One region of the Clostridium paraputrificum AGR2156 genome, then DNA from elsewhere that is predicted to be linked to it. Evidence: riboswitches for the same ligand, from Rfam matches in the RefSeq annotation. Region 1 holds a riboswitch; each other region holds the start of a gene.
What was found. A riboswitch is a leader RNA that binds a small molecule or an ion and turns the genes downstream of it on or off. The one in region 1 is predicted to bind lysine.
Positions count from the first base shown of each region.

Region 2: linked by a shared signal. The riboswitch ahead of lysA (diaminopimelate decarboxylase) and the one ahead of G594_RS0110635 (Na+/H+ antiporter NhaC family protein) in region 1 are both predicted to bind lysine.
Region 3: linked by a shared signal. The riboswitch ahead of dapA (4-hydroxy-tetrahydrodipicolinate synthase) and the one ahead of G594_RS0110635 (Na+/H+ antiporter NhaC family protein) in region 1 are both predicted to bind lysine.

Region 1 covers NZ_AUJC01000009.1:91,429-102,530, forward strand. Annotated here, with positions in the region: gene G594_RS0110630 (DUF5680 domain-containing protein) at 1-413, shown strand, start outside; gene G594_RS0110635 (Na+/H+ antiporter NhaC family protein) at 526-2,247, opposite strand; lysine riboswitch at 2,348-2,522, opposite strand; gene G594_RS0110640 (ABC1 kinase family protein) at 2,606-4,228, opposite strand; gene G594_RS0110645 (phasin family protein) at 4,295-4,621, opposite strand; gene G594_RS0110650 (aminopeptidase P family protein) at 4,682-5,938, opposite strand; gene G594_RS0110655 (putative ABC transporter permease subunit) at 6,026-7,657, opposite strand; gene G594_RS0110660 (ABC transporter ATP-binding protein) at 7,650-8,375, opposite strand; gene G594_RS0110665 (spore maturation protein) at 8,432-8,956, opposite strand; gene G594_RS0110670 (nucleoside recognition domain-containing protein) at 8,969-9,544, opposite strand; gene G594_RS0110675 (hypothetical protein) at 9,656-9,841, shown strand; gene G594_RS0110680 (MATE family efflux transporter) at 9,929-11,102, opposite strand, start outside.
Region 2 covers NZ_AUJC01000001.1:661,387-672,488, forward strand. Annotated here, with positions in the region: gene lepB (signal peptidase I) at 1-151, opposite strand, end outside; gene G594_RS0103145 (DUF3006 domain-containing protein) at 151-408, opposite strand; gene lysA (diaminopimelate decarboxylase) at 556-1,851, opposite strand; lysine riboswitch at 1,963-2,127, opposite strand; gene G594_RS0103155 (beta/alpha barrel domain-containing protein) at 2,213-2,884, opposite strand; gene G594_RS0103160 (NAD(+) diphosphatase) at 3,038-3,532, opposite strand; gene sfsA (DNA/RNA nuclease SfsA) at 3,586-4,278, opposite strand; gene G594_RS0103170 (PadR family transcriptional regulator) at 4,705-5,028, shown strand; gene G594_RS19515 (DUF1700 domain-containing protein) at 5,021-5,707, shown strand; gene G594_RS0103180 (DUF4097 family beta strand repeat-containing protein) at 5,707-6,639, shown strand; gene G594_RS0103185 (hypothetical protein) at 6,671-7,090, opposite strand; gene G594_RS0103190 (peptidoglycan recognition protein family protein) at 7,188-7,871, opposite strand; gene msrB (peptide-methionine (R)-S-oxide reductase MsrB) at 7,914-8,360, opposite strand; gene lnt (apolipoprotein N-acyltransferase) at 8,462-9,982, shown strand; gene G594_RS0103205 (N-acetylglucosamine kinase) at 10,015-10,920, opposite strand; gene G594_RS0103210 (DUF871 domain-containing protein) at 10,930-11,102, opposite strand, start outside.
Region 3 covers NZ_AUJC01000007.1:42,929-54,030, forward strand. Annotated here, with positions in the region: gene G594_RS0108135 (anthranilate synthase component II) at 1-200, opposite strand, end outside; gene trpE (anthranilate synthase component I) at 197-1,588, opposite strand; T-box leader at 1,762-2,077, opposite strand; gene dapA (4-hydroxy-tetrahydrodipicolinate synthase) at 2,183-3,052, opposite strand; lysine riboswitch at 3,167-3,330, opposite strand; gene G594_RS0108150 (CvfB family protein) at 3,473-4,306, opposite strand; gene G594_RS0108155 (CehA/McbA family metallohydrolase) at 4,433-5,425, shown strand; gene G594_RS0108160 (hypothetical protein) at 5,509-5,841, opposite strand; gene G594_RS0108165 (Lrp/AsnC ligand binding domain-containing protein) at 6,090-6,557, shown strand; gene G594_RS0108170 (DUF378 domain-containing protein) at 6,668-6,874, shown strand; gene G594_RS18605 (putative ABC transporter permease) at 7,192-7,782, shown strand; gene G594_RS0108180 (phosphoenolpyruvate carboxykinase (ATP)) at 7,831-9,582, opposite strand; gene G594_RS0108185 (lysophospholipid acyltransferase family protein) at 9,734-10,444, opposite strand; gene G594_RS0108190 (ComEC/Rec2 family competence protein) at 10,579-11,102, shown strand, end outside.

The DNA.
Region 1 (11,102 bases):
AAAAAAATTCTTATAATGGTCGAAATAAAAAGGTTCAATCTTCTAAACCAAACTCAGATGATTTTACTTTTAAAAAATACGATTATTACTACCTAGATAGCCACATAGGCAAACAGAGGTTTATTGGTCAAGAAGTTATTTGGAAAGATGAAAAGTCTTATTGGGGAATGAATTATGCTGGAAAATTATTAACTAATGATATTCCAAGTGGTTTTTCAGACTTTTTATCAGAAGCTTTATCTAGAGTTTCTGAAGATGCTCCTTATAGAGGACCAAAGAGTTTTAGAAAATCTGACTTTGAATATCAATGTCTTTGGAAGGGAGAAGTTGATTCTTTTAAAGGCGAAGAATTTATATCTTATAAAGGTTCTCCGATATTTAAATTAGATTTTCATGGTGGAACAATAAAATAGTCAATAAAATTAGAGCGATACTAAGGTAAGCATTATCTTAATATCGCTCTTTTATTTATTGTTATATTTATTTATTATTATGTTTATATATTTATTTATTTTTATATTTTACTTATGCTTCAACCTCATCAATAGGTTTTCCTATAAAATACACTAATAGACCAAGCCCTATAATAGATAATGGTAATACAATATATATCGGTAACCCTAATCCAACTGGAATATAACCAAATAATATTGTAAGTACTGCTACAAATAGTGCATACCACATTTGAGTCTTAACGTGAGCAATATGATCGCAACCAGCTCCCATAGATGACATTATTGTTGTATCTGATATAGGTGAACAATGATCCCCAAATATTGCTCCTGTTAATACAGCACTTGTACTCATGATAATATAAGTCATATCTGGTGAAATTGCATGTGCTAGAGGAATAGCAAGTGGCATTAATATTCCCATTGTTCCATAAGCAGTTCCTGTTGCAAATGAAATTACAGCTCCAAATATAAATATTACACTTGGTAACAAGAATTGTGGTAATGAATCTGATAATAATGTTACTAGATATTGTGCTGTACCTAATTCTTTAATTACTGAACTTAAAGACCAAGCAAGTATTAATATAACTCCTGTTATAATTAATCCCTTCATTCCATCTATCCAGATTTCTATACCTTCTGATATAGTAAATATTTTCTTACAAACACCTAAAATTAGTGCTACGATACTTGCAAATAATGCTGCTTGGAATAATGCTATAGAAGCATCTGCATTACTGAATGTTTGTTGTATTGCTGTAAATGAAAATGGAGATTCTGTTAATACAGCCTTTAATGCTATATCTTCTCCTGCCATAATTGCAGTATACCCACTATAATAAAAACTTGCTAGAGCTGCTACTATTAATGTTCCTATTGGAATTATAGCATTCCATATGCTTAATTTAATTCCACTCTTAGCTTCAAATTCTTCAGCAGTATCTTCATCTATTGCAATATCCTTTAATTCTTGCTCTCCTCTTCTTGCTTTTATTTCAGCCTTTCTCATTGGTCCAAAATCTCTTAAAAGTACAGCTGAGAAAACTACAAATGCAAGTATTAAAATGTTATAAAACCTATATGGAATAGTTTGTAAGAATACTCCAAATGAATCTACATTTTGCCCTATTCCAGCAAATGCATCTCCTATTAGCCCAACTTCAAGGCCTATCCATGTTGATATTATTGCAAGACCCGCAATAGGTGCAGCTGTTGCATCTATTATAAAAGATAACTTTTCTCTTGATACTTTCATCTTATCTGCTACTGGCTTCATTATTGGTCCAACAATTAATGCATTTGCATAATCATCAAAGAAAACAAATAACCCTAATAACCAAGTAACAATTTGTGTACTTCTTGGTGTCTTTGCTCTTTTAGCAAGCGCTTCAGCTACAGCTCTAGCTCCACCCATTTTAGAAATTAAATTAATAACTCCTCCAATAACTAATACTTGTAATACAATACCTGCGTTCCATGGATCTGCAAGTGAATTTAATGCTCTTTGTACAAAATCTAGGAATGCTTGTACAAAGGCTCCAAATAAATTATATCCTGCAAGCTGCACCATGAAACATCCCGAAAGTGTTCCTATAAACAATGATATTACAACATTTTTAGTTATAAACGCTAATATTATAGCTACTAATGGTGGTATAAGTGTTAATACTCCAAATCTTTCTGAATTTACTACAGCAGGTTCAACCTCTGCTGCAAATACTACAGTTGATGATAATAAAATTAGCATAAATGTAGATATGAACAATACTAAACTTCTAGTTCTGTTTTTCATAATAATTCCCCCTAAATTTTAATTGTGAAAAGATTTAGAGGTAAAAATAGGAAAAGCCTTGAGATAACACTCAAGGCTTAAAATATACACATTAAAAATCCTGAATGATAGCTCACCACAAAAACATTTGTGACAGTCTTATACATATTCTGCATAAGCCCAGCATTAGAATATTAAAGCTTTAATTCTATACTTCGGCGATAATTCCTTTCCTATTGCTTCATCCTGCTTACGTCCACAACAGTACTATTAAGTATCGCGCCTCTACCTCTTCTCTTATTCACTTGTAATAATTTAGATTAATTATACATAATTTCTTATCCACTTGCAAGATTTTTTTAATAGTCTTTAGTAATTATTAACTTTTCCGTTTCTTTTTCTTACTTCTAAAGCCTCCATCTCTAACCACTGCTATTAATAAAAATATAGCAAATATAGCGGATATAATGTATCCAGCTATGCCCATTAAAGATATTCCTTTATATATGGGCCCTACATTATTACTTATTATCAATGATGACGCTATTATTAATGATGAAATAAGTAATGCTCCAACTAATCTGTTCACCATATTACTTATATGATCTACTGAATTTTCTAAATCTGTAATATTAAAATTAATCTTAGCTCTACCATCCGATATACTGCTTAATGCCTCAACAGCTTTGCTAGGAATTCTAGAAGCATCTCTAAAAAAAGAATATGCAGATAATACTAACTCTTCTTCATTTATATCTTTAATCAAAAGCATCTTATTTTTTCCTTTAACAAAGGATGTTATTACTGATATTATATCTAATTGCGGATCAACCTCTGCAATTACCCCTTCTAAAATCACTAAGCCTCTAAAAAGTATTGCAAGCTCCTTAGGAAATTGTATGTTATTATTCTTAACTATAGAAAACATTTCTTCCAATAATACAGCTATTTTTATATTTTTAAGAGATGTATTTAAATATGTTGTAAATAAATAAGATACGTCTTCATATAAGTTTCCTTTATTTACTTTTCCTCTCTTTATTCCAATAGCTAAAATAAAATCTACTATTTTATTCTTATCTCCTGTAGCTACTGCTATCATGGCTTTGTTTAACCAGTTTTTTAGTCCCTCATCTAGTTCTCCTGTTATACCAAAATCAATAAAACATATCCTTCCATTTGATATCAATAAGTTTCCAGGATGAGGATCTCCATGAAAAAAACCATCATCAAATATCTGCTTACAATATGATAATGCTAACTTTTTTGCAATATCTTTATTGCTATATCCTTTTTTTTCTATCATTTTCATATCATTTATCTTAAATCCATTTATATATTCTAAAGTTAATACCTTTTCACTACATAAACTAGATATAACATCTGGCGCATATATAGGTGAAATATTTTCATTATTTTCTCTAAACTTAACTATGCTCTTACTTTCATCTATAAAGTCTAATTCCTTTTCTGTAGTTGATTCTAATTCTTCTATAACAGCAAGAGGATCAACTATATCAATATCAATTCTTCCCTTAGATAACTTTATTATTTTTTTAATTATATCTATATCAGTTTTCATAGTATTATATATATTCGGTCTTTGAATTTTTACAATAACTGCTCTTCCATCATTTAATATAGCTTCGTGAACCTGAGCTATTGAAGCTGATGCAGTTGGCTTCTTACTAAAGTATAAAAAACAATCATATATTTTTTTATTAATAGATTCTTCAAATACACTTTTAATATTCTCAAAACTTTCTTCTGGTGCTGAGTCTTGTAACTTTATTAATTCATTTATATATTCCTCTGGTAATAAATCTGGACGTGTACTTAATATTTGACCAATCTTTATAAATGTAGGTCCTAATTCTTCTAATGCCATTCTCAAATTGATAGGAGACTTTTTGCTATTATTAAATTTACTATCAATTAAATACCCAAAACCATATGAAATAAAAACTCTTATAATCTCTTGAAACCTGTCTCTAGATTTCATATAAAAACTCAACTCCCTAGATAAAATCCCTTACTTAACCATCTTTAAGCAAGGGATTTAAAATTTCTAATTAATTTTTTCTTCTAATCTTTCTATAATTCTTTTTAATTCTAATACATCAGCCTTTGTAGCGTAATTCTTTTCTTCTAAAATATCATTTAGCTCTTCTTTAGTTAATGGCTTTATATTATTCACCTTTTCTAACATAGATTCCTTTGCATCGTTAGCTGTATTTTTTACATCTCTTTTTAACTCTTCTGACAATTCTCTTCCTTCCTCTAAAGTTAATTTTCCTCTTTCAACTAACTGAGAAATTACCTCTGTTGCCTTTTCATATGTTAATGCAGCAGCACCAACTCCAGCCAAAAAGATATTCTTTGCATCACTTACCATAAAACCATCTCCAACTTATTCTTAATTAACCATAAATTATATTTACCCTTAAGTACCAAATTATATACTATATTTATTCATAAATTCCTCAATTTCTTCTACAGTCTTAATCATATCCTTTGTTAAAACTTCAACACCTTGTGATGTAACCACCACATCATCTTCTATTCTTATTCCAATACCTTCTTCTTCTATATAAATTCCAGGTTCAACAGTCCAAACCATTCCTTCTTGTAAAATAACATCTCTATTATTTCCTTCAATATCATGGGTATCTAATCCTAGACTATGGCCTATACTATGCCAATAATAATTAGAAACATCTTCTCTATCCTTTATTAAACCTAAATTAATGCATTCTTCTGCAATCCATTCTTTTGCTTTTTTATTTAAATCAAGGAACCTCACCCCTGGTCTTATTTCATTAATAACTTTCTCGTTAACTCTTAACACTGCATTATAAACTTCTTTTTGCCTGTTACTAAACCTTCCATTTACAGGGAATGTCCTTGAAATATCACCGTTATAATAATTATATTGCGCTCCTAAATCAAATAGAATCAAATCTCCATCTTTTATATCGCAATTATTATCAACATAATGTAATATGGTTGCATTTTTTCCTGCAGCAGCTATTGTTTTAAACGCAAAATCCTTTACCCCATTGCTCTTACAAACAAAATCAAAATATGCCTCTACTTCATATTCCTTCATTCCCACTTTACAGTTTTTCATTAAACTGTTTACACCTTCAATAGTTATATTTATGGCCTTTTTTATCTCTTCAATCTCTTCTTCATTCTTGATTAACCTTAAGGGTGCAATTAATGGTGCTAAATTTCTTATATTTGCAAATGGATACTTTCCTTTAACTTCATTTGCAAATTCTCCGACAACATTTTTTAGGCTATTAAATTCTTCTCTATCTATATCTAAATATAAGTTTACTTCAACTAAATTATTGAATGTTTTATTTAAAAATAATTTAAAAGTACTTATAAACGCTACATCCTCAACTCCCGATATTTCTTTTCCCTCTTCAGGCCTTATACTTTTACCAACCCACTTTTCCATTTCCTCATCTATATCTTTAATAAATAATCTTTCACTTATTACTCCATTTATTTTTGTTAAAACTAAAATATGCTCCTCTTCATCAATTCCTGTAAAATAGTAAAAGTTTCTATTAGGAGTAAATTGATATTGTTCATCAGCACTTTTTCTTGGTGCATTACCTGCAAAAAGAATTACTATTGAATTATCATTTACCTTTTCCATAAGTCTTTCTCTATTTCTTTTGAATACCTCTTTTATCATACGGTTCACCATTCCTTCCTTTAATCTATTAATAGTATATACTAATATTATACAAAAAAAGAAGCTTTCGTAAGAAAGCCTCTAAATTCAACTTTTTCCATAAACTTCATCTGACATATTAATTATTTTTTTATAAAGTCCCCAAATTAATATTAATGAAAATATAACAATCATTGAGAACATCCCTATATAACTTTCAACCTTCATAGACATTGCTACTAATCCAATTCCTAAAATCAGTATTACAAATACCATAACTACTGATACAACGTCATCCTTATATAAAATTTTTTCATCATTCCACTTCAACTTAGGATTAATAAAATCAAATAATATCTGTATTAAGGTTACTACTGTAACTCCAAATACTGATGATAGCACACCTAATAAAATTATTGGTAAAGCTACCCTTAACGACACTAAAAGTGTACAAATAAGTATAGGAACTAAAGAATTTATACACAGAGATGATATTATCTTAGATTTTGCCTGATCCTTATAAGATATAGGAATTATCTTTGAAAATACAAAATCGCTTCCTTCTCTGGACAAACACTTTCTACCTCCACCAGCTGAACAAATTGAAAAAGCTGCTAATAAAAATGCCCCCACAATTATGACAGAATTATATTTACCACTCAATATAATACCTTTAACATCAGTAAAGCTTCCATTAGCCACATAAATTATAGTTAGAAAAATAGGCATATATAACATCATTACAATTGAATTTATAAAAAACTGCGGTGTTCTAAATACTATTCTTATATCTCTAATTACAAGAGACTTTATAGGAGATTTATTGGAAACTATACTATCTATATTTTTTTCTTTTAATATATCTACTCTCTTACTATAAGTTTCAGATATTCCTATTATACCTTTTAAATATAGTTTTCCTCCTACTACGTAATATATTATACATAGTAATATACAAATAGCTATGGAAATACCCATATAAAAAATCCCCTTAGCCTCACCATTATATAACAACCCGTATGCAGCATACTTATTTGTTATAAACATTCCAGATAAAGCACCTATAAGACTATTTTTTTCTTGAATGATATTAATAAGTGACGAGGAACTTTCAAATAAAGTAGAACTTCTTTGTGAAATAATATTTATTAAAACTACCAAAACTAAAGATAGACTACCTGATATAGATCTAAAAGCATCTTTATGCTTAGATAAGTTAGTAAATCTCATTAAAAGCATACATACTAAAGCAGCAATTATCATTGGTAAAGTAGGACAAATAATAACTGCAAGTGCTATATAAACAAAAAATATTGGACTTGCCGATGACTTTTGAGCAAAAACTAATAAAGGAACTACTATTATTGTGGAATATAAAATCATATTTATTAATACAGCTATAAACTTACTTAACACTATTTCACTACTCTTAAATGGCATAGGTAAAAAGTGCTCTATGTCATTGGAAAAATAGTATGTATTCATTATAGTAAATATTCCTAAAAAGAAATTTATAACAGCTCCTATAAGCAATATTAGTGATAACAACGTTCCCTCTTGTCCAATTATTGCAAAAGGCTCATATAATACATCTACAGTAATTATCAGTGGTAATGACATGAAAGCTATTAACAACATCATTAATAAGGCCATAAATCCAGACTTCATTTTTGAGCCATTGAACATATCTTGAAGGGCATCTCTTACAAAATATTTTGTAAGTACCTTAAGTCTATTCATTGCTTGTTAGCTCCAAGAACATTTCTTCTAGTGATTCACTTGCCTTAAACTCTTCTCTCATATCTTCTAAGGTTCCATTAAAAATTAATTGCCCTTTATTAATTATTGCAACCTTATCACATATCTTTTCAGCAACTTCTAATACATGAGTTGAGAAAAGAACAGTATTTCCTTCATTAGCATGCTCTCTCATCATTTCTTTTAATATAAAAGATGACTTTGGGTCTAACCCTGTCATGGGTTCATCTAATATCCACACCTTTGGCCTATGAAGTAATACACCCATTATTATTATCTTTTGTCTCATACCATGTGAGTACGATTGAATCTTATCCCCTAATGCAGAATTCATTTCAAATCTTTCAGACATATCTTTTATTCTTAATTTTCTATCTTCACTTGATACACCATATATGTCTCCCATAAGATTCAAATATTCCATTCCAGTTAACCTTAAAAACATATCTGGGCTATCTGGTACATAACCAAACTGCTCTTTTGCCAAAACAGGATTTTCAACAATATCAATATTATTTATGGTTATATTTCCTGATGTAGGAGAAATAATGCCTGTTATCATCTTAATAGTTGTAGTTTTTCCTGCTCCATTTGGACCTAGCAGCCCGTAGATTTCTCCATCTTTTATTTCTAAGTTTAAATTATCTACAGCTTTATACTTTCCATTATAAGATTTAGTAATCTGACTGATATTTATCATTCTATCTCCCCCTTTAGAGATAATTTTACCAATTCAATTACATTTTTTCCATAATATTAAAAGAAAAATATATTTACTAAAAATATAGCACTAATTATAGCAACCATATCTGCAAAAACAGCTGCCCATACAGTATGTCTTACTTTTTTAACCTTTACTGCACCAAAATAGACTGTAACTGTATAGAATATGGTTTCTGTAGTTCCCATAATTACAGAAGCTATTAATCCTATTTGCGTATCTGGTCCATATGTCTGAAGTAAATTTGCAAATATACCCTGTGCACCACTTCCTGATAATGGTTTAATTAGTATCAATGGCGTTATTTCTTGAGGTAATCCTATAAGATTAGTTAGGGGTGATAATACTTTATTTAATACATCTAATAGATTAGCAGCTTTAAATATATTTACTGCTACAATCATAGCCAAAAGGTACGGAAATATTCTCATACATACTTGAAGTCCTTCTTTTGCACCTTCTACAAACCATTCATATACCTTGCCACCCTTTATCATTCCATAACCTATAATAAGTAGAACTATAATTCCTATTATACTTTTTGTTATATAATCGCCCATTTATAATCCTCCTTAAAAGTATCTCTGCAAAATCTTACAACATATTACTCCAACAATAGCTGCTGATGCTGTTGATAGTATTGCAGGCAAAATAATTGCTCCAGGATTTGAAGATCCAGCAGCTGCCCTAATTGATATTATTGTTGAGGGTACTAATTGAATACATGCAGCATTCATAACTAAAAAAAGAGCCATATCATTACTAGCCCTACCTTTATTAGGATTTAATCTATCCATCTCTTCCATAGCTTTTATTCCAAACGGAGTTGCAGCATTTGACAATCCCATCATATTCGCTGTTAAGTTCATCACTATTGCTCCAAGAGCTTTTTCATCCTTTCCTGCATCCTTAAATAGGAACTTTAATAATGGTTTCATTAATCTTGCTAGCTTCTGAGTTAATCCACTTTTTTCTGCTATTTTCATAACTCCGCACCAAAAACACATTATTCCAACTAATCCAATGATAAATTTCACCGTGCTATCTGCAGACTCAACAATAGTTGTTGATATTTCTGCACCATTACCAGTAAATATAGCTACGAGTATACCTAAGAATATTAATATAAACCAAATATAATTAATCATATTATCCTCCTAACGTTAAGTTTTCTATTAAATATATGCCTTGCACTTAATATTTAGTAGTGATAGGATTAATATATACAATCTATTTTTTTACTTAAAGGAGATTAATTTATGAAAGAAACTAACTTAAAGATAGCTCAACAAGATATAGAAGATGCTTTAAAAACTGTTGAGGATATAGAAAAAGTAATTAATGAAGATGGATCATCTAAAGATATAATTAAGGAAAAATTCGAATCTTTAAACGAAAAAGTTAAAAAGTTAGAAGATATATTAAAGAGTGAAGGTATCATATAAGGTTAAAATAATTAATAGAGATAACAATGATGGTAAAGTAAAAGGATGAAACTCTAAAGTTTCATCCTTTATTATATTTCTATTTACCTAAATTATTGCTTCTTTGGCTACTATTTCTTCTTTATCTTTAAGCTTTCTAACTGACATAAAGAAGATTATCAAAGTGATTAGTGATGATAATCCATCAGAAACAGCTCCTGCAAGCCACACTCCTGTTAACCCAAAAATCTTTGGTAGTATTATTAAACAAGGTATTAATAATATTACTTGTCTTAATAAACTTAAGAACATAGATATCTTAGCTTTTCCTATAGATTGGAAGTAATTAGAACTTATTACTTGCGCTCCTACTACAGGTAGCATTAATAAGAATATTCTCATACCTGTGCTTGCTATGCCTACTAACTGCTCATCTCTATTAAATATTGATATTAATAAATGTGGAGCAGCTTGAGTAATTATCCATCCAATTGAAACTATTATAGTAGCAACTATAGTTGCGGACTTTACAGCCTGCTTAACTCTCTTATATTTTTCTGCACCATAATTATATCCTATTATAGGTTGTGAACCTTGGTTTAAGCCAAATATAGGCATCATAAATATCATAGCTACACTATTTATTATAGTCATAGCACCTATAGCTAAATCTCCACCATAAGTCTTTAATGCATTGTTAGCCAACACTTGAACTATACTTTGAGCTATTTGCATACTAAATGGACTTACTCCAATAGAAAAAATACTCAAAACTATAGCTTTATCTAAAGATAAATATTCTCTTTTAATTTTTAAATTACTCTTACCTTTTGTAAAATAATATAAAATCCATATAGTTGAAACTATTTGAGATATTACAGTTGCAATAGCTGCTCCTCTAACTCCCATTCCAAATACAAATATAAATATAGGGTCTAATATAATATTAGTACCTGCACCTATTAACATTGATAACATAGCTACCTTAGGACTTCCATCACTTCTAATTGAATGATTTAGTCCAAAACTTAGCATATTAAATATAGTTCCAAAGAATATTATTTGCATATATTCTCTTGCATAAATTTCAGTATCTGCACTTGCTCCAAACAATCCAAGTATTTTATGCATAAATACAAGTCCTATTATAGTTATTAAAACACTAGCTATAATAATTAAAGTAAATGCATTTCCTAAGTGCTTTTCAGCCTCTTCTCTTTTATGTTCTCCAAGTTTTAAAGATATTCTGGCACTTGTTCCTATTCCAATTAACATCCCAAAT
Region 2 (11,102 bases), on a different contig from region 1:
ACTGATCATCAACATTCAAAGTAGGAATCATTGAACCTGATGGTATTTCAACTTTAAATATTAAAAATTGCTTAATTAATAAAGCAATTACAAATGCTAGTAAAATTGGTAACACCCAATCTTTTATAAAATTACTCTTTTGATCACTCATTAATCAGCCCACATTCCCTTCATTAAGTTTGAAATTTCTTCTTTTCTTTTTTTAGTTTCTTCTATATCTATACGGAAGTGGCCATCTTTCTTTACCAAACAATCTCCCTCTTTAGCTCCACTTTCTACTAAATACTTCTCTACATTTATTATATCTTCTTCTGGTGTTTCTATTACAAAATAGTCACCCTCTATTCTATCTACTATAAACACTTCTTTCATCTGTCTATATCTTATCCTTCCTTTCCCAAAATTCATATTTTAAGTATAACATATTGAATGTTTTTTATAACCTCTTTACAATATATTTAATAAAAAATAAATATTTTATTATTGTTATTATACCCAATATTTCGACATAAAAAAAAGGCTATATAAAACTTAATATAACCTTTTAATAATTAGCTAATTTATTTCATTTTTTATTAAGTCTTCATAGCTTTCTCTCTTAGCTACTACTCTTGAATTACCTTCCATTGTCATTATTACTGCAGCTTTTGGAATCTTATTATAATTATTAGACATTGAATATCCATAAGCTCCTGTTGACATGATTGCAAGAATATCTCCAGTTTCACAAACTGGTAGCATTGTATCCTTAATTAATATATCTCCTGATTCACAACACTTTCCAGCTATAGTTACCTTTTCAATACAATCTTCATTCATTTTATTGGCTATGCCACATTCATACTTAGCATCATAAAGAGCTGGTCTAATATTATCAACCATACCTCCATCTACTGAAACATACTTTCTTACATTAGGTATATCCTTAATTGCCCCAACTTTGTATAAAGTCAGGCCTGCATTTCCAACTATTGAACGGCCTGGCTCTATAGTCAAAATTGGTTTCTTAATATTTAGATTTTTACATACATAATCAACCTTATTTAAAATAGCTTTACAATATTCTTTTGTTGCTTTAGGTGAATCTGCTTCTGTATAGTATATACCAAATCCCCCACCTAAATCTAACTCATTTATAATATATCCAGTTTCATTTTTTATCTTTTTTATTAAATTAAGCATTACTTCTGCTGCATCTTCAAAAGGTTCTAATTCAAATATTTGAGAACCAATATGGCAATGAAGCCCTGATAAATTTATATTCCCTAGAGATATGGCTTTCTTAATAGCAGACATTATAATATCTCCCACTGGCGCAAAACCAAACTTAGAGTCTATTTGACCTGTTTTTATATAATCATGGGTATGAGCTTCTATACCTGGAGTAATTCTTAAATATATATCCTGTACCTTTCCATACTCCTTAGCAAACTTATCAAGATATTCCATCTCATATAAATTATCTACAATAAATCTACCTACACCTAATTTTACACCTAATTCTATCTCATCTAAGGTCTTATTGTTTCCATGAAAATATATTCTTTCCATAGGAATCCCTGCTTTATATGCAGTATATAATTCCCCTCCAGAAACTACATCAAGACATAAGCCCTCTTCTTTTATTAGCTTTGCCATTTCTACTGTTAAAAATGCTTTTCCTGCAAAAGCGACTCTATTTCCATCTTCATCACATTTAAAGTTTTTATAATACTCATTACAGGTATCTCTAAGTAACTTTTCGTCCATTACATATAAAGGCGTTCCATATTCTTTTACTAAATCACTTGCCCTAATGCCCCCAATTATTAACTCCTCATCCTTTACTTCCATGCTTCCAAATAATTTCATACATAAAGCCCCCAATTTTAAAATTAACCTTTTAGAGTAAAAAAAATGTCACAGAATCTTCTGTGACTACTACTAAACAAATCTAAACTTGTTAAAATACATTATGACAATGTACCTTGTAGCTCATCACACTTTGTGACAGTTATATATATATTCTATATATAACCAGAAAAAGCATCTGCAAATGCTATCTCTTCGGCCTAACACCTTTCATTAATCTTCTTCATCTGCCGACTCTGATTAACTACTATTTGCTTTGGCACCTCTACCCTAGGCATATTCTTACTATATTATTTTACTCAAGGTTTAAATTTATGATACCATATTTTTCACTTAATTCAATATTTTTTATCACATTCTTCTAAAATTCTCTATACTTATCCATCAATTCACTCATTATCTCTGCTGTAGTTGGTGGCGTATATGTTATAGCATTTGCTCCTGCTAATATTGTCTCTTTAATACTTTCCCTTGTTGGACCACCTGTAGCTATAACAGGGAATTCTGGAAACTGCTCTTTTATCTTTCTTACTATCTTAGGAGTATTCTTTCCTCCTGATACATTTAAAATTGTAGCTCCTGATTCAATTCTTTCAGCTATATTTTCATATTCTGATACTATTGTAACAACTACAGGTATATCTATAGTTGCTCTTACTTTCCTGACCACTTCATTTGATGTAGGAGAATTTACAACTACACCCATTGCACCTTTAAACTCTGCATCCATAGCAAGATTTACAACTCTTTTCCCTTGAGTTATTCCCCCTCCTACTCCACAAAATACAGGTACATCGGCTGCCATTATTAGCGCTTCAGTAATAAGAGGTTGCGGGGTAAATGGATAAACTGCAATAATAGCATCTGCATTGGTATTTCTTATAATTGCTACATCAGTAGTAAATAATAACGATTTAATTCTCTTGCCAAATATTTTTATTCCTCCGCAATTTCTGATTTCAGGTGGAACTTCTACTACATGATTTCTTAAAGTCCCCTTAATTTCAGGAAGGAATTTGCTCTCTTTCTCCATTCCCTACACTCCCTTTTAATTATTATGTTATTTCCCTAAATATATTATAAGATATTAATTAAATATTTTTATAAAAAATATATTAATTTTATAAATAAAAATAATACTTTTATGTTACTTTACCCAAAAAGAGACCTTAGCTAAACTAAGATCTTATCTTTTTAAAATATCTAATACTTTTTTAATAACTTTTTTTCCTATTACATCTTCATTCATTAATTCTAAAGACTTATTTAGTTTTTCCCAAGAAACAGCTTCAACTTCATCAGATTTGATTATATAACCATCCTTATAAAAGGCCATAAATGTAAGCATCAATAATTCCTTACCTTCTATATATTCAGTCCCTAAGAATCTAACATTATCAATTTTTATTCCAGTTTCCTCAAAAACTTCTCTATGGACTGTATCCTCTGCCTTTTCATCTATACCTATATACCCTGAAATAAGAACTCTAGAATTCTTATAAATATAACTTTGCTTTAATAATAAAACTTCATCATCTTTAATTACAGCCACCATAATACAAGGCTTAGGCACATCAAAGAATAACAAATCATCCTTTACACAATAGGGTACTCCACCTTCATCCCAACTATATTTTTCTTCTAACTTAGCTCCACACTTAGGACAATAAATAAATTTCATAGCTTACCCCCAAATACAATTATACTATTAACTATATCATAGAGAATTTTCTATCACAATATAATATCTAAAGGCTTAAATAAAGTTATACTATCCTCTGTAACCCTGCAAGAATAAGCAAAAATATCCACACCATTTTCATTAGCTAATCTTAAAGCTTCTGCAAACTTAGGATCTGTTTCATCATTAGGAGTAAAGGATACTACATCTTCTATTTGTATTAAAAACAATACCCCAGCTCCTCTACCACTTTTCTTAACTTCTATTAACTCAAGTAAGTGTTTTCTTCCCCTATCAGTTGGTGCATCAGGAAATCTGCATCTTCTTTCTTCTTCTAAAGTTACACCCTTTACTTCTAAATAATATTCTTCTCCATCATCATTAGATAATTTAAAATCAAACCTACTATCTCCAAAAGTTTTCTCACTTAATATATTATTATATTTTTTCAACTTTTCCACAACTCCTAATTGTAATGCTTCTTTTACCACCTTATTAGGAATTTGTGAATCAATACTTATTAACTTATCTCCTTTAAGGGCAGCTATTAAATCATACCTAGTCTTTCTATTTGGATTTAACTCCTCCCTTAGATAAACTGTACATCCTGGAATCAATATTTCTCTGCATCTTCCTGTATTAGGAACATGAACTACAATTTCTTCCCCATCAATTAATACAGATGCATTAAATCTATTTGGTCTTTTTATAAAGCTTGCTTTTATAATTTTCTTATTATATTTCATTTTTCCACCTCATTATCCACATTATCCACAGATTTAATCCACAGTTTTGTGGATTTTGTGTATAGTTATCAACAAAAATTACTATCTATATGTAACAAATTCTAACTGATAATAATTTTTTATGCAATATTCTCTATATTGTTGTAGAAATATCTCTTATTCATATATATTGTGTCCACACTTATACTAATCTTAATCCCCAATTAAAATAAGTTATCCACATTTTTATTCACTTTATCCACACTATAAACAAACCCCTGTATTTATCAGCCTTCTCACTGTTAATAACTTATAATAGTTATACACATCCACTTTTTAATAAAAAATTAAGAAATCTTAACTTTATATTAAACATCATTCACTATCTTGTATTATATAATACCAAATCATATAATATAGTTATAAAATAACATAGGAGGCTTGGTAATGAACATACAGTTAAAGAAAGGAATCTTAGAACTATGCGTCTTATCAGTACTTTCTAAAAAAGATTGCTATGGCTATGAACTAGTAAACGAAATATCAAAGCATATTTCTATATCTGATGGAACTATATATCCTATTCTTAGAAGGTTAACTAACGAGGGCTACTTCACAACATATTTACAGGAATCTCAAGAAGGACCACCTAGAAAATACTATCGACTTACAGAGTCTGGATATAAAATAAAAAATGAGCTAGAAAGAGAATGGTTAGACTTTCAAAACTCAGTAAACAATATTTTGTTGGGAGGCTTAGAATATGAATAAAATGGAATTTTTTAAAATTCTTGAAGAAGGTTTAATAGATTTTCCTGCTCATGAATTACAAGAAATTTTATATGATTATAAGGAACACTTTTCCAATGCACAATCTGATGGAAAAACAGAAGAAGAAATAATAGAGGAGCTTGGTGACCCCTATACTATAGTAAATCAATATAGAAGTAACTATATTCAAGTTTCCACCACTAATACAGAATATGAAGATACTTATGAAGAAAAAGAAGCTAACAACGAAACATATACTAATTACAATGATGATTCCAATAAAAAATACTCTAATAATAGCACTAATAGCTCATCTAATTCTTTAATCAATATAATTCTAAAAATTTGTATGATTGTTGGTTTGTTAATATTATTTTTCCCTATTGTAATAGCAGGATTAGCAACTGTATTGGGACTTGGAACAGGTTTATTAGCAATACCTTTTGCATTTAGTATCTCAGGAATACTTATGCTTTTAGGAAAATTCGGTTTTACCATTTTAGGATTTGGAGTACCTGCATTCTTTGCTGACTTCCCTACTTCAGTAACTCTTTTAATTACTATAGGTTCAATTTCAGCTACTTTAATATGTTTCATTCTGTTAATTTATCTTATAAAATTTATAATTTTAATAATAAAAAAACTGATGAATAAATTATCAAATAAGGAGGGTATATAATGAAAAACTTTATGTCTAGAAAAATGAAAATTTTTCTTTCTGTTCTTGCTATAATAAGTCTTGCTTCTTATGTATCTGCAGCCATTGTTCTTTATAATAGTGATTTTAAGATATCTAATTATATAAATAAATGGAATGATGATTTTAATTTTAACTGGCATAATTATAAAAATATAGGCTCTTTAGAAAAAGAACTTTCCTCTGATATTAAAACAATAGATATTACAACTTCATCAGTTGATGTAAAAATACAATTTTATGATGGAAATGTTATAAAAATAGATGGTACTTCATATACCTTAGGAGATATTACTATCTCAAATATAGTTAGTGACATCTCTTCGTTAAATAATACATTTAGAGTAAATTTGAATACTAACGGATACAATGATATTAATATAAATATTTACATTCCTTTAACTTACAAAAATAATATTAAGATCAATTCTATAAGTGGTGACTGTGAAATTACTGGTGGAGATCTTGAAAATGTTACTATTAATTCTAATAGCGGAGAAATTCAACTAAAAAACCTAACTTCAAAAACATTAAAACTTCAAACTACTAGTAATGATATAGATTTATCTGATATAAAGTCACTTGATTCAACCTTAAATACTACAAGTGGTGATATTAAGGTTTCAGTTTCTTCACTAGGGGAACTTTCTTCTTCTACATCTTCTGGAGAAACCGAGTTATACCTTAACAACTTAGGAAACAAATCTACAATATCTTCTACCTCAGGAGAGATAGATTTATATATAAATGAATCTATTGGTTATGCTTTAATATTTAACACTTCATCAGGTAATATTGACAGTGATAGATTAACACCTAACTTTTTAAATAATAATAACTACTCTGTAACTAATGGTGATGGTAGTAAGAAGGTAGATGTAAAAACCACAAGTGGTGAACTCTATGTAAGGTAAAAGGCTCTGAATTAATCAGAGCCTTTTATTTTTATTCTTTATATCTTTTCAATTTTAAATCTCTTCTTATATTATAAATATCCTCTTTGGTAAGTTGTCTATATTTTGTTGCCCATAATAATTCATCCTTCTTTACAAAGACTAATTGTCCATCTTTCTCTTTAGATATATCTCTGCACCAATATTCTAATGAATATCTACAACTACACTCAATTATTATACCGTTCTTTTTATTTTTTCCTATCTTAACATCAAAACATTGCCTTCTTTTTAAATAATTAAAAAATTCCATAGGGGCATCAGCTAACTTTTCTTCACTTATAAATTCATCTAGAAAAATACAATTAGATGTATCTGAAAATGCTCTAAGTTTTATTATATCTATATTATTTGAGAATAAATATTCTTTACAATAGGAATATAAATATAAAGTATATAAATCTAGCTGCATAAACACACCACCCAAAAGATAATTATATTTAAATTATACAATATTTTCCTTGGGTATTCTATACAGTTGTCTTTATTTTCTAATTTTTCTGAAAATTTTATTCTTCCCTTAATCTTATAAGTTCATCAGCTACTTTTTCTTGTATTTCTTTTATATCAAAATTCTTTCCAGGACATAACGTATTATAAACATCCTTATGCCCCTCAGATTCTTCAATGTTATATTTTATTATCATATCTGCTGAGAGTTTTACTAATGAATTCATTTGTTTATATGTAATAGATTCATCTTCAAAATTTCCTTCTAAACATATACCTATACTATCTCTGTTCCTCCCTTTAGCATGAGCACCTATCATTTCTTCTTTTCTACCTCTGTATATTGTTCCATCTTTTCTAATATAGAAATGATATCCTATACCACTCCATCCCCTTTGTAAGTGCATATCATGTATTTGCTCTGGAGACAAGTTAGAAGACGCTGAATGATGATAAATAATATATTTAGGTCTATTTCCTAGTTCAACCCCATCTCCCCAATTGTAGTCTATACTTTGTATATTTAGTTCCTTTTCATAATCTTTTCTTAAGTCCCTTAACTCTTCTAATCCATATCTCCCTTTTCCCATATTATATAAATAATCCACTTTATTTTTAGAATGTCCATAAATTATAATACCTATAATGGATATTACTAATAGAAGCGAAACTATATAAGTTCTTTTTCTTCTCCTTTTCATTATCCTTTGGTAATCTATTCTTTTTGCTTCTAGCTGTTCCATAATAGCTCCTCCATCCCTATGTAAAGTTACACCATATATATTTTACAACAAATGTAAATATTCTTCATATCCTTTCTTTTTCATTTCTTCTTTAGGTATAAACTTTAAAGCTGCAGAATTAATACAATATCTTAGTCCACCTAACTCTTCAGGACCATCACAAAATACATGTCCTAAATGTGCATCTCCAGTTTTACTTCTAACCTCTGTTCTAACCATTCCATGACTTCTATCTACTTTTTCATTAATCAGCTTTCTATCTATAGGTTTTGAAAACGCAGGCCATCCACACCCTGAATTAAATTTATCAGTAGAAATAAATAGTGGCTCTCCTGTTGTTATATCCACATATATCCCATCTTCATAATTATCATTATATCTATTTCTAAAGGGATATTCAGTACCATTCTCTTGGGTTATCCTATACTCTTCATCTGATAAAACCTTTTTAAGTTCTTCCTTACTCTTTTTTCTATATTTATTAGTCATTATTTCTCCTCCTTACCTTTTCTCTAATTTATTATCTGTTTTTATGAATTTTTTATTATATTACACAAAAACTATAGTGGGTGATTTTTATGTATAAGTATATGTTTATTTACTCTACTATTTCAGCTATTTTGACTGCTTTACCTTTTTATTTTGAAAATTTGTGGCCTATTACTTTTATCAGTCTTACTCCACTTCTATATTACTTAATAAAAAATAAGCTCTCTAAGCTAAATGCTTTCTTGTATGGTTTTACATATGGCTTTATCTTTTATTTATTAGGAGTTCATTGGCTATGGTCTCTATATCCACTGACTAACTTTGGATTTAATAAATTATCAAGTTTTTTTATTATCCTTGGTTGTTGGTTGTTTATAAGTATATATGAAGGAGCTTTGTTTTCTCTAATAAGCTTTATATTAAATATATTAAATTTAGGTTTACTTCAGAAAGCTATTTATATAGCAAGCTTATGGACTTTTTTAGAGTGGTTTCAAGGTTTAGGCCCATTAGGGTTCTCTTGGTTTCCTCTTTCTCTCCCTCTAACTAACTGTCCATTCCTTATACAGATAGCATCCGTATTTGGAAGCTTATTTATTTCCTTTTTTATAGTTTTTATAAACTGTATTTTTTCAATAATTATACTTAATAAAAATAGTAGAAAAAAATCTTTGATAATATTATGTATATCGCTAGTTCTTATTATCATAGGCAACTATATATGTTTAAACATAGGAAATAATAAATATACCACTATTGACTATTCTATTATTCAAGGTAATATATCTTCTTATAATAAAATTGAAGAAAACTTTGTTAAAGAAAACCTAGATACACACATATCTTTAACTAATGAATCTTTTGAAGATAATCCTAACATTGATTTAGTTATATGGCCAGAAACAGCTGTACCAATATATTTGAATAAAAATGAGGATATATATAATTTGTATAAAGAAATTGCAATAAAAAATAAATCTAATTTACTCGTAGGAGCTTTTACATTTTCTGATTTTAAAAAGTATAATGCTTTATATTGTTTTAATCCTGATGGAAATATTTCAGGCATATATAGAAAAGGACACTTAGTCCCTTTAGGGGAATTTATTCCTTTCTCAAATATGATATTTAAAACCTTTCCTAAATTAAAAGAATTAAAGGCTTTTTCAGATAACTTACAGGGAGATGAAAGCACTCCTACAATAAAAACTAGTTTCGGAACAATAGGACCATTTATTTGTTTCGAATCCATTTTTTCTGATATACCTAAAAGTGAAATAAAAAAGGGAGCTCAAATATTATGTATAGCCACCAATGATTCATGGTTTAAAGAATCAAAACAACTTGAACAACATCTTAGACATTCTGTATTACGTGCAATCGAATTTAATAGATATATACTTACTTCTGCAAATACAGGAATATCTGCCGTTATAGATAATAAAGGTAGAATATTAAATACAGTTCCACAATCTACTTCGGGATATATCACTGGAACCGCAAACTTAATTGATAACAGAACATTATATTCTTATTGGGGGAACATACCTATACTAACTTTCTGTATTTTTATAATATCTTTTCAATTCTTAAAAAGTAAAAATCTATACAAAAAGTGTTGAGCCATTTTCATAGCTCAACACTTTTCTTAAATTTATTTTTCTTCTATCCCATAAAGATACGCTCCATACTCTGGAGTATATAAAGGAGTTTTTAATCTCCCCTTTTTATTCATATATTTCATAATTGGTGTCTTTATTAGCTCTTCTGACTTAAATACACCACCAATATAGGAAACAGGTACATTATCTTCCTTAAAGTCAATCAAAAGTAAATTAATTAATTCAGCAATTTCTTTTCCTGCATCATTAAATATTGAAATAGCCACTTCATCATTTTTTTCTGCTGCCTTTGAACAAGTTAATGAAAACTTAGCAATCTCTTCTCTCTTGAATTTAAGCTTCTCATTAACATAAGAAATTAACTCATAAGGATCACCAAAGCCACATTCCTTCATAACTATATTATATAGTTCTCCTTTAGGTAGTCTTCCATCAACTTCTTTTGAAAAAGCATTTAATGTTTTATTACCTATCCAATAAGCACTACCTTCATCACCTATACTAAAGCCCCAGCCACCTGATCTTTTAGTCTTGCCTTTATTAATAGAGAATGCGATAGATCCAGTCCCTGCTATTACTACTATTCCATCCTTCCCACCTAGAGCACCCTTCATTGCAATTTCAACATCATTATGTAATAAGTACTTAATACCATTGCATGCTTTTTCTACTGAACTTTCTATATTTGCTCTTATTTCAGGGTTTTTACCATAGCCTGCTAATCCAAAAGAAACTATTAAATCCTCCTTTTCAATCTCAACTGGAGAATTTTCTAATATATTATTAATTCCTTCCTTAATAACACTATACAATCCTTCATATCCAACTTGCATAAAATGACAAGTACCTAATACCACCTTATATAGTACATTTCCTTCATGGTTAAATAATGAAAATAATGTTTTTGTACCGCCTGCATCTACTCCAATATAGTACATATTTACCTCCTATACACTCTGAAAGCTAAACTTTTGCCATGGCTTTATTTCTTTCAAAATAAATACCTCATCTTCTACAATATGACCAACTACATTACTCCTACCACTATTCTCCATTTCATTTAATACTATCTGTAATTCTCCGGCATAGTGTCCATATTCACTACTTTCAATTATTATAT
Region 3 (11,102 bases), on a different contig from region 1:
TCTTTAATTAGTTGAACTGATATCCCAGCATCTTCTGGCCTTCCAGGTCCTGGTGATATAACTAATCCTTTTGGATTTAAATTTTTAATTTCTTTTAATGTTATTTCATCATTTCTATAGACTTTAACCTGTTCAAATTCACTTAAATATTGATATAAATTAAAAGTAAAGGAATCATAATTATCTATTAATACAATCATCTTAACGCCTCCTTTAGTGCCATTAATTTATTTTGAGTCTCTTCAAACTCTTTTTCTGAATCTGAATCATACACAACACCACCACCTGATTGAAGATATGCAATTTTATCTCTTAACACTAAAGTTCTAATTGCTATACACATGTCCATATCTCCACCATAAGAAAAATATCCTACTGCTCCTCCATAAATTCCTCTTTTCTTATCCTCTAGCTCCTCTATTATCTCAATTGCTCTTATCTTAGGCGCTCCAGATAATGTTCCTGCTGGCAAACATGAAGCTAGAGCATCAAATGCGTCCTTATTCTTTCTAAGAACCCCTACAACTTGGCTTGTAATATGCATTACATGAGAAAATCTTTCTATCTTCATAAAATCCTTCACTTCCACAGTCCCCACTTCACTTACCCTACCAATATCATTTCTTCCTAAATCAACTAGCATTACATGCTCCGCTCTTTCCTTTTCATCATTTATTAATTCTTCTTCTAACTTTAAATCTTCATGTTTACTTCTTCCTCTTTTTCTTGTACCTGCAATAGGATTAGTCATGACCTTTCTTCCTTTTACAGCAACCAACCTTTCTGGAGAAGATCCAATTACTTGATAGCTATAATAATCTAGAAAAAACATGTACGGAGATGGATTTCCTTCTCTTAGACTTCTATATATCTCAAGAGGTGGTTTTTCCGTTTTGCAATACATTCTTTGAGATGGAACAACCTGAAAAATATCACCTTTTTTTATATAATCTTTTGCCCTATCTACCTTTTTCATATATTCTTCTTTTGTTGTACCAAGTTTTATTTTTATAACTTTCTTTTCTAACTCCTTATCATATTTAATCGGTTTATTTATTAATTTATTAAAATACTCCCTTTGACCACCTATAACTTCCTCATACTGGCACTTATTATTTGGAAATACATTATCAACTACATATACCTTGTGAGTAAAATGATCATAACAAATATATCTTTTATAAAAATTAAACCTTATTGTAGGTATATCCAATTCATCATAGTTATTAAGTTTTAATTTTTTCTCATATAACGCTATAGTGTCATATCCCATATACCCTATAGCTCCACCTTTAAACGAAAACTTATTGCTTTTATTATCAAAATCAATTTGTGTTTCCTTTTTTATTGTTAATATATCTTGTAAAGTTTCTCCAATGACCTCTTTATAAGGGCTATCGCCTAAATAAGAATATCTTCCAAACCTATTTTCTTTACATCCACTTTCTAAAATAAACTTTCTTTCTCCATCTAAAGCTTTAAATAGTGTTATTGGAGTAATTTCATCCCCTCTAAATTCACTTATAATAGAAAATACTTTTTTAGATTTAATATTTTCCTCAAATTGTTCTTTTGAAATATTAATCATGTTTACTCCCCCTTTTTATAAATAAATTTACATATCACTTAAATACTTAAGTTATGAACAGATTGTCTAATTATATAGTTTTTTTCAGTGCACTCTGGATTTCGGAAACTCATATTAACAACAGACTAGGCACATATAATTTCCTAAAGAATAAAAAAAGTCACTTCATCCTATAATGGGACGAAGTGACTCGTGGTGCCACCCATTTTTTGTATAACAAAAGTGTTTATAAAAACAAAAGATACTTCATCCCTTAGGACGAAATACCTTATTTCGCTATGCCACCTACGTTACACACAATCTTTACCAGGTACGGAACTTAATCGATACCCTGTCCTTTTAACGGCGGACTTCCCGTACACCTGTACTATAAATTCCAAGTGTCATCTCAAAGACCCATTCAATAAAGGCTACAGCACTTGGATCACACCACCCCAAGCTCTCTGAAACTAATTTCCTATACCTACTCTCTCTTTTCACTGACTTTAATTTTTATTTATTCACATTATATTCAAGTATTCCTTAAAATTCCAATAGTGTTTTTCTGGATTTTTCTTTATTTAAACAACTCTACTAATATATCCTTTAAAATCCTTACTGTAACACAATATTGCTATCCAATTCATTTTTTAGCTCTTCCGATATTGGTACCAATGGTAGTCTAACTTCATCAGAATTAATTAATCCTATTTTCTTTAACATATATTTTATAGGTGTTGGATTAGGCTCTTTAAACAGTAAAGGAATCATAGGAGAAATCTCCTTCCATATTTCTAGAGCTGCTTTCGCATCATTATTTTGTATATAATCATATACTTTTATAAACTCTTTAGTTTTCAAATGTGCTGATGCTGTTACTCCACCATCTCCACCTAGTAATAATGAACTATAAAATAAATTATCTTCTCCTGATAATACGCTAAATTCATCTGGCTTATTTAACAAAAGCTCTATAGTTTTATTAAAATCTCCAGATGCATCTTTTACCCCAACTATATTTTTCTCTTCTGATAATCTTAGGATCGTTTCATTTTCCATATTTCTTCCAGTCCTATATGGAATATTATATAATACAATATCTAAATCTGTACTTTCAGATATTTTTTTGAAGTGTTCATATATTCCTCTTTGATCTGGTCTATTATAATATGGACTTACAGATAGTATTCCTTGTACTTTATGCTTTTCAACCACCTTCAATTTATCAACTACACTTCTTGTACAATTTCCACCTAGTCCAATTATTACAGGTACTCTTCCATTTACCACTTCCATTGTTTTAGATACTATCTCTTCATATTCCTTTTCTGAAAGAGTTGGTGTTTCACCAGTTGTACCTAATGGCATTAAGCCATGTACCCCTTCATTGATATAATGATTTACCAACTTTTCATAAGATACCATATCTAATTCATCATTTTCAAATGGTGTCACAACTGGCACCCAAAGTCCTTTTACTTTCATATTTCTTACCCCCTATTTATTAAGGTAAGGGCAAATCTATTAAAAAAATAATACCCATCATTAAAAATGATGGGTAGAGTATTTATACTAATAGATTATACATATAGATATTTAAATCTGTGTAGCCCTCCACTTACGTGACAGTTATACAAATATTATTTGCATACCCAGAAAATAGCTTTGCCTCTATCTCCTTCGGCTAGTATTCCTTTCATCTATTATCATAGTGTGCCCACTCCTATAGATTACTCTTAATAACTAGCGCCTCTACCTCTATTACTTATTCAATTTCTTAAATAATAACTCTAATAGTATATTTTGTCAACAGCTACAAATTTACATTTCCAAATTAATCATGTCTCCATGACATAATTAAAACAAAAAAGAGAAATCTAATTAAGATTTCTCTAATAATTGAATCTATTTAATTAATTTTGTCCCTTCGCTATTTTGCTCTATTCTTCCTTCTTTCATTAAACCGCCAAGTGCCATCTTAAAATAGTTTTTAGATGTATGGAAGGTTTCTTTTATTAATTCAGGAGCGCTCTTATCATTAAAAGGCATATATCCATCATTTTCAAGTAAATAGCTTACTATAGATTCCTTTAACATTTCCCTTTCATCAAGTCTCTTCTTTCTATTAGTTATACCAATTATACCATCTTCATATATTCTTTTAATTCTACCTTTAAACTTATCCCCTGGATATATATCTGTAAAATGTTCATTTCCTAAGATTATAGCTTCATATTTACCATCAATAGCTACCCTTATTGTCTTTTCTCCACCTTTTCCATATGCTATAACTTCTACTTCATCGCCAACTTTAAAGCCTTCACCTTTTTCTATGTAAGGATCAACATATGTAGTTGCTGCTAATCTATTAGTTTTATCTAGATATGCATATAACAAGTACTTCTTGCCTGTTACCAATTTAAACTTTTGTTCTTTAATTGGTATAAATATATCTCTATCTAAGCCCATATTTGCAAAAGCTCCAAATGAACTTTGACCAACTATTTCTAAATATGCAACTTCTCCTACCTTTATCAATGGCTTTTTCATAGTTGCAATTGGCCTATCCTTAGAATCTCTATATACAAATACTTCTACTTCTTCTCCTACTTCTATTTCTTCATTTAATATCAAATTATTTGGCAATAGAATATCATTCCCGTTACCATCAGTTAAATAAAAACCAAATTCAACTTTTCTATCTACTTTTAAAGTATTATCTTCTCCAATATAAATCATAGATAAATCTCCTACCTTTTCCTTTTGTATTCTACTTATTTTATCATTACTATTGATTATTGTCATCATTTCATACCTTTAAGCACTATATATATTATAGTAAACATTTTTTAAGAGGGAACGGGTTTGGGAAAAAGTAAAAAAAAGAATAAAATATTAAAATGCTTTTATGGAATTCCACATTGTCATACGGCTTTTTCTACTGGTCGTGGCACCCCTAATGATGCCTATGAATACGGTAAAAACACCCAAATAGATTTCATGATAATAACTGATCACAACTCCTATTTAGGCAAAGATTTATATTGGAATAATAAAGAAATATCAAAATGGAATGTAACTAATGCAATGGCAGAAAGATTTGCAAAAAAAAATGATTCATTCTTACCAATGGTTGGTTTTGAGACAAAAACTTCTCTATATGGTGATTTTAATATAATTAATTCTAACACATACTTTAAGGGGATAATTAAGGACATAAACTTACTAATTCTATGGATGCTAAATAACCCCGAAGCTATTGTTACTATTAATCATCCACATAGAAACATTACTTCCTTAGCTTATAATGAGGTTTTAAATAAAATTATAACCTCTATGGAAGTTGGAAATGGATCTTACCCTAATAAGTATATTCGTCACGATAAATATTACTATTCTCTTCTTGATAAAGGTTGGAAGCTTGGGGCTATAAATAGCCAGGATAACCATAGACTTAATTTTGGTGATAGTGATAACCTTACAGGAATATTAGCTTATGAACTAAAAAAAGATGAACTTATAGATGCATTTAGGGAAAGAAGAACTTTTTCTACAGAATCAAGAACTCTTGAAATGTATTTCACTATAAACGATTCTATGATGGGAACTGAAATTATTCTTAAGGATGACACATTACGATTTATGATATTTGCTGAAGATAAAAATAACAAAATAAAATCTATTGAAATAGTTACAAATAAAAGTACTATAGTTAAAAAAATTGAAAATATTAACCTTAATTCTATAAAATATTTGTATGATCATAAATATATTGAAGGGGAAAGTTGGTATTTAATTAGAATTTGGCAACAAGACAATAGGCTTGCCATAAGTTCCCCAATCTTTATTGAAAAATAAACAAGTTAAGTGAATATTTGTTTCACTTGATTTTATAACTTCCTTAAAAACAAAAAAATCCCTAATTTTAGGGATTTTATATTTTAATCATTTTTTTGATTTTTTAACCTATTTGGTTTAGACTTTGGTTTTATTACTATTTTCTTCTCATTAGACTTCTTTGGTCCTCCAGTTTGCTGAATATCCATAAACCAGAAAAAAGAAATAACTGTTACAGCCATAACTATCATTTGTATTACCATTCCTTCTGGTCTAACAAATAACTGTATAGCAAAACCTATAATTGCTACAGCAAGTGGTATAAATTTATTTATTCTAATCTTTGTAAATACCCATTTCTTACATAGCATTATAATCCCTAATAGTACAGCAAACATGATAACTAAATATAATGCTGATATTAAAAAGTTTACCATCCGTCACATCCTCCTTAACTTTAACTATACTAATAATATTAGAGTAAAATGAACAGTTTTTCAAGTAGAATTATTATATATAATAATTCTTATATCTCCTTACTAAAATATTTATTTTTTGATAATATCTTGATAAAATTTTAATTTTAATTAGCATTTTTTGCTTTTTTATAATTTTTCCTTTGAAATTCATACATTTTTTGATAAAATAGAAATTAGTAATATATGAATTAAAATGAGGTGGCAATATGGCATTAAATCCTAATCTCCAATTAGATGAATTAGATCTTCAAATATTAGAATTACTTATAAAAGATTGTAGAACACCATACCTGGAAATAGCAAGAATATGTCATGTTAGTGGAGGAACTATACATGTCAGAATGAAAAAGATGGAGGACATGGGAATTATCAAAGGTTCAAGAATTCTACTAGACCTTGCAAAACTAGGATATGATGTATGTTGTTTTGTTGGTATATATGTAGATAAAACTTCTTCTTTTTCTTACGTTTTTGAAGAAATGAAGAAAATAAACGAAGTTGTAGAATTGCATTTAACAACAGGTGATTATTCAATGTTTGCAAAAGTTATTTCAAAAAATATAGCAGATTTACAAAATACCTTGCTAGAAAAAATAAATAATATTGATGGTATTCAAAGAACTGATACATTTATATCTCTTTCTCAACCAATTGATAGAAATATAACTCTTTAAAGAAGAAAACTCGCTTGTTAGCGAGTTTTCTTCTTTAAATCCATTCTTAGAATAAAACTTTTTTTTATGGTTACACTATATATCGTAAACCATAAAAGGAGTGTGTTTTTATGAAAATATTAGATACAATAGCACTAACACTAGTAATAATAGGAGCTGTAAACTGGGGACTTATTGGTTTCTTTGAATTTGATTTAGTTGCAGCTCTATTTGGAGAAATGACCGCATTTAGTAGAATAATATACGGCCTAGTTGGTATTGCAGGATTATATGCAATCTCTTTCTTTGCAAAGAGTCAGTATAAAAGCGTAGAATAGTTACCCTAATAGTTCAGCATAGAGTTTGCTGAACTATTTTTAATGTCTAGGAAAATATATAAATTTTTGAGTAGCAAAATCTTATGGATACAGAACTTGAGTGGTGAAAATATGCTAAGACGTTAAAAATAAAAATTATAATGCCACCACAGAACACCAAAAGCAAGTTTTGGAACCTGTGGTATGACTAAAAAAGTGACTTCTTCGCTAAAGGGTGACAAAGCCACTTTTTTAATGTTTAAGATAATTTTAAGCTTATCTTTAATATTTTATTAATATTGTTATTATATAATTTATTTAAAAGAAAGGAGGGTAATATGAATATTCAAAATTTGCTATCATATAATTTCTATAATCTATTTTTTTATTTTATTATTTACTCTTTCTTAGGTTGGTGTGTTGAAGTTTTATACGCATATAAGAATCAAAAAAAGTTCGTTAACAGAGGCTTTTTGCATGGTCCTCTTTGTCCTATTTACGGACTATGTATTTCTTCCATGGTAATTGTATTAGATAACATAAATGTTACTCTTCCATTTTTATTAGTAGTAGCTACAATTGTTATCTCCATTATAGAATACCTGACTGGATACATATTAGAAAAGTTATTCAAGACAAAATACTGGGATTATACTGATGATCCATTTAATATACATGGTAGAATTTGCTTACACTTTTCTATTATGTGGGGTATAACCTCTGTAAGTGTAGTAAAGATAATTCATCCACTAGTTAAATATATAGTAACATCTATTACTCCACTTCTTAGCACTATATTATTTTGCTTACTATTTATTTTACTTATATTTGATTTTTCACTTACGATTTCAAAACTTGTAAACTTTAAAAAATTTGATTTAAACATACAACTTGGAACATTATCATTATTTAATAGGTTAAAAAAGTAATTTATTTAAAAGAGCCGGCGCTAATTAATTAGCACCGGCTCTTTTATACTATCTTTCAAACTTTTTTATTTCTTCAAATAATTCTATAGCAGCATTTCTTGGTCCGTTCTTTTCTAGTCCTTTTACTCCAAGACACGTTTTTATTTGTCCTACTTTTACACCAATGTTGAACATAGCTTCAAAGTATTCCTTAATCAAGGCATCTGTTTCTTCAACCTTTTGTGCTGGACCAAATGGATTCGCAAAGAATGATTCTACTAAACCTGTTTCTGTTGTAGTTCCCTTAGCCATTCTTGCTCCTGCTCTAAATACTTTAATTGCATCCTCTGGAGTATTAAAATATTCTAATGAATGTTGTCCCTCTTCAACCTTTGTATAATTATTTGCATAGAAGAAGAAGTCTACATTGTATCCTCTAACAACTTCCTTATATGGAGTTATTGGCATTACTAATCTAGCATTAGTCTTATCTGGATTCATGAATATACTTCTATCCATTTCTTTAAATGCATATCCTTGATCTAAATCATCAAGTCTTACAAATGCACCTATTTCTGTACCATAACCAACAATCTTATTATCTTCAAGCTTAAATGTACCCATATCGTCAAATAATATAGTCATATTAGAAATATAATCTTCACTTAATGATCTAAATGCTTCTATACTTTCTGACTTACCAGCACCACTGTCTCCCATTATAACAACATTTGCTGTGTTACCATCCTTAAGTTGAATATTAACCATTGCCCCATGGATTGGTAAATATCCTTTTCTTATCATTCTTAAGTTGTGTAATGTTAAACACATCTTTTTCATATATCCAAAGTAATCTATTTTATCTGAGTGATTAACATATCCAAGCATTATATCATTCTTCTTGTCTTCATAGAATACTGTCTTTAACTCTTCATTATCATCAGTTGCCCCAAATACATAAACTATATCAGGCTTTCTACCTCTACATTCTTCTTTTCTAGCCATTTCAAATAAGTTACATAGAGTTATTCCATGTTCCATGTAATCTCTATGGAAATATACATATGCTAGAGATTCCCCAATTTTTGCTGGATAACAGAACCAATGGTCACTATTAATATTTGCATCTTGTAGTGGATTCTCAAATACTTCAGTAAACATTCCATCTCTTGTAGATCTCTTTGGATAAGTAATGAATGGTGTTTCTAAAAGTATTGAATCAATAAAAGGAACATATTCTATAGCTTCATACCCTCTAGGTATTGGCCACATCATCATACCAATCTTAATACAAGAGTTACCACCAGCTGGAATTTGTCTAAATACTTGTGGTTCTCCTCCTATAACATTCTTCTCTACTTTTCTATATAACTTTAACACTAGCTTAGAAAACTCTGCATTTGCTTCTGTAAAACTAACTGCTGCTAGTCCATGTTCTATTGAACCTGTATGAATTAATGTATATCTTTCTAATCTTCTCCAGAAAAGATACAAGTCTTCTACTAAAGCTACAAATTCATCCTTATCTGCTAAAAGCTCTACGTACCTAGGATTACTTTCACTTATTTCTCTTGCACTCATTACAGTTAAGCACTTAAAAACTTTAATTATATCTTTTCTTAACTCTGCTATGTCATCTGTTCCTAATGTCTTCTTTACGTATCTAAAGGCAAGAGTATTTTTCTTTTCCGATTTCTTTAGATATACATCAATTACTCTTCTAAACCCTTCACTTTCAAGTAACATCTCAAATGTTTTACAGTACTTTGCTGTAAAGTTGATTATTACTTTATCATTGCTCATTGAAAATTCTTTTCTCATTTCTATGCCCCCTAATGAATTTTTTATATTTGTAAAATTGCATTTTTTGCTTTATAAACCAATATTAATATGATTATAACACAAGAAATGCAATTTTGAAACATTCAAATTTGCATTTCTTATGAATGTAATTGTTTAACACGAACTTTTTTTATATTTTTTCATATAAACTACGCACACTTTCTTCTACTCTTAACATTAGTTCTCTTTCTACTTCCTTAGAAATATTTTCAGTTTCTATAGCTTCCCCAAAAATAACTTTAACTTTTCCAGGTACAAATTCTTTACTATCTTCAAAACAAGCAGATGTACCTTTTATTGCAACAGGAATTATTGGTGCCTTAGATTTGCTTGCTATTTTAATACTCCCCCTTTTAAACTCATGTATTTTACCATCTTTGCTTCTTGTCCCCTCTGGAAAAATAGTAAAATTATATCCATCCTTTATATTATTCACAGCTTGATTAATTGCCTTCATTCCTTCTCTTATATTATCTCTATCTATCGTTACACTCTTTACATGAGTAATCCAATATCCAATAAGAGGTGCTTTGGCTAATTCTTTCTTAGCCACAAAATCTAAAGTTCTTTGAGTTGAATATCTCATAACTGGTATGTCTAATATACTTTGATGATTTCCCATAAATACACATGTTTTATCTGGAATATTTTCAAATCCTTCTACTTCAATTTCCATTCCTATTATATTTATAGTAAAATAAGTCCATTTTCTAAAAACTTCTTGAGCATATTTCCAGGCTTCCTCTTCCCCCTTGAACTTTTCTATATAATCCCTCTTAATTCCTTTTAGTCTCATAATAAGCATATAAACTACATAACGTACATACTTTATATATTTCATTTTTCCACCTTCTCTCTTAGATTAAAATAATTATATCCTTAAAAATTTTATTATGCAATGTAATCATTTTTCTTTATTATAATAACTTTTGATGTTACACTAAAATATATTATACAAAGGAGGAGGTTATTTATATGAAGAAAAAACTTTCTATTATAGCTATTATTTTAAGCTTTTTTTCACTTTTCTTATTAGGCTGTGAAAAACAAAATGAATCTATAGGGCAAACTGCAGGAGAAATGACCGTACACTATATAAACGTAGGTCAAGGAGATTCCATTTTGATACAAGTAAATAATAAAAATATGCTTATAGACGCTGGTCCTGGAAAAAGTAAAGATATGTTGCTTAAGTACTTAGATTCGTTAAATCTAAAAAAAATTGATTATGTAATTGCAACCCACCCTCATGAAGACCATATTGGTAATCTTGATGATGTAATTAACAAATATGAGATTGGTGCATTCTATTCACCTAAAGTTACTCATACAACTAAAGCTTATGAAAATATGATTAAAGCTTTAAAAAAGAAAAATTTAAAGATTAATGTAATAAAAGAAGGAACTAATTCTATTGACTTAGGAGAAGGAACTAAGGTTTCTGTTTTCTCACCTATTAAGGCTGAATATAAGAAAGGTTCCCAGCAAGACTTTAATAA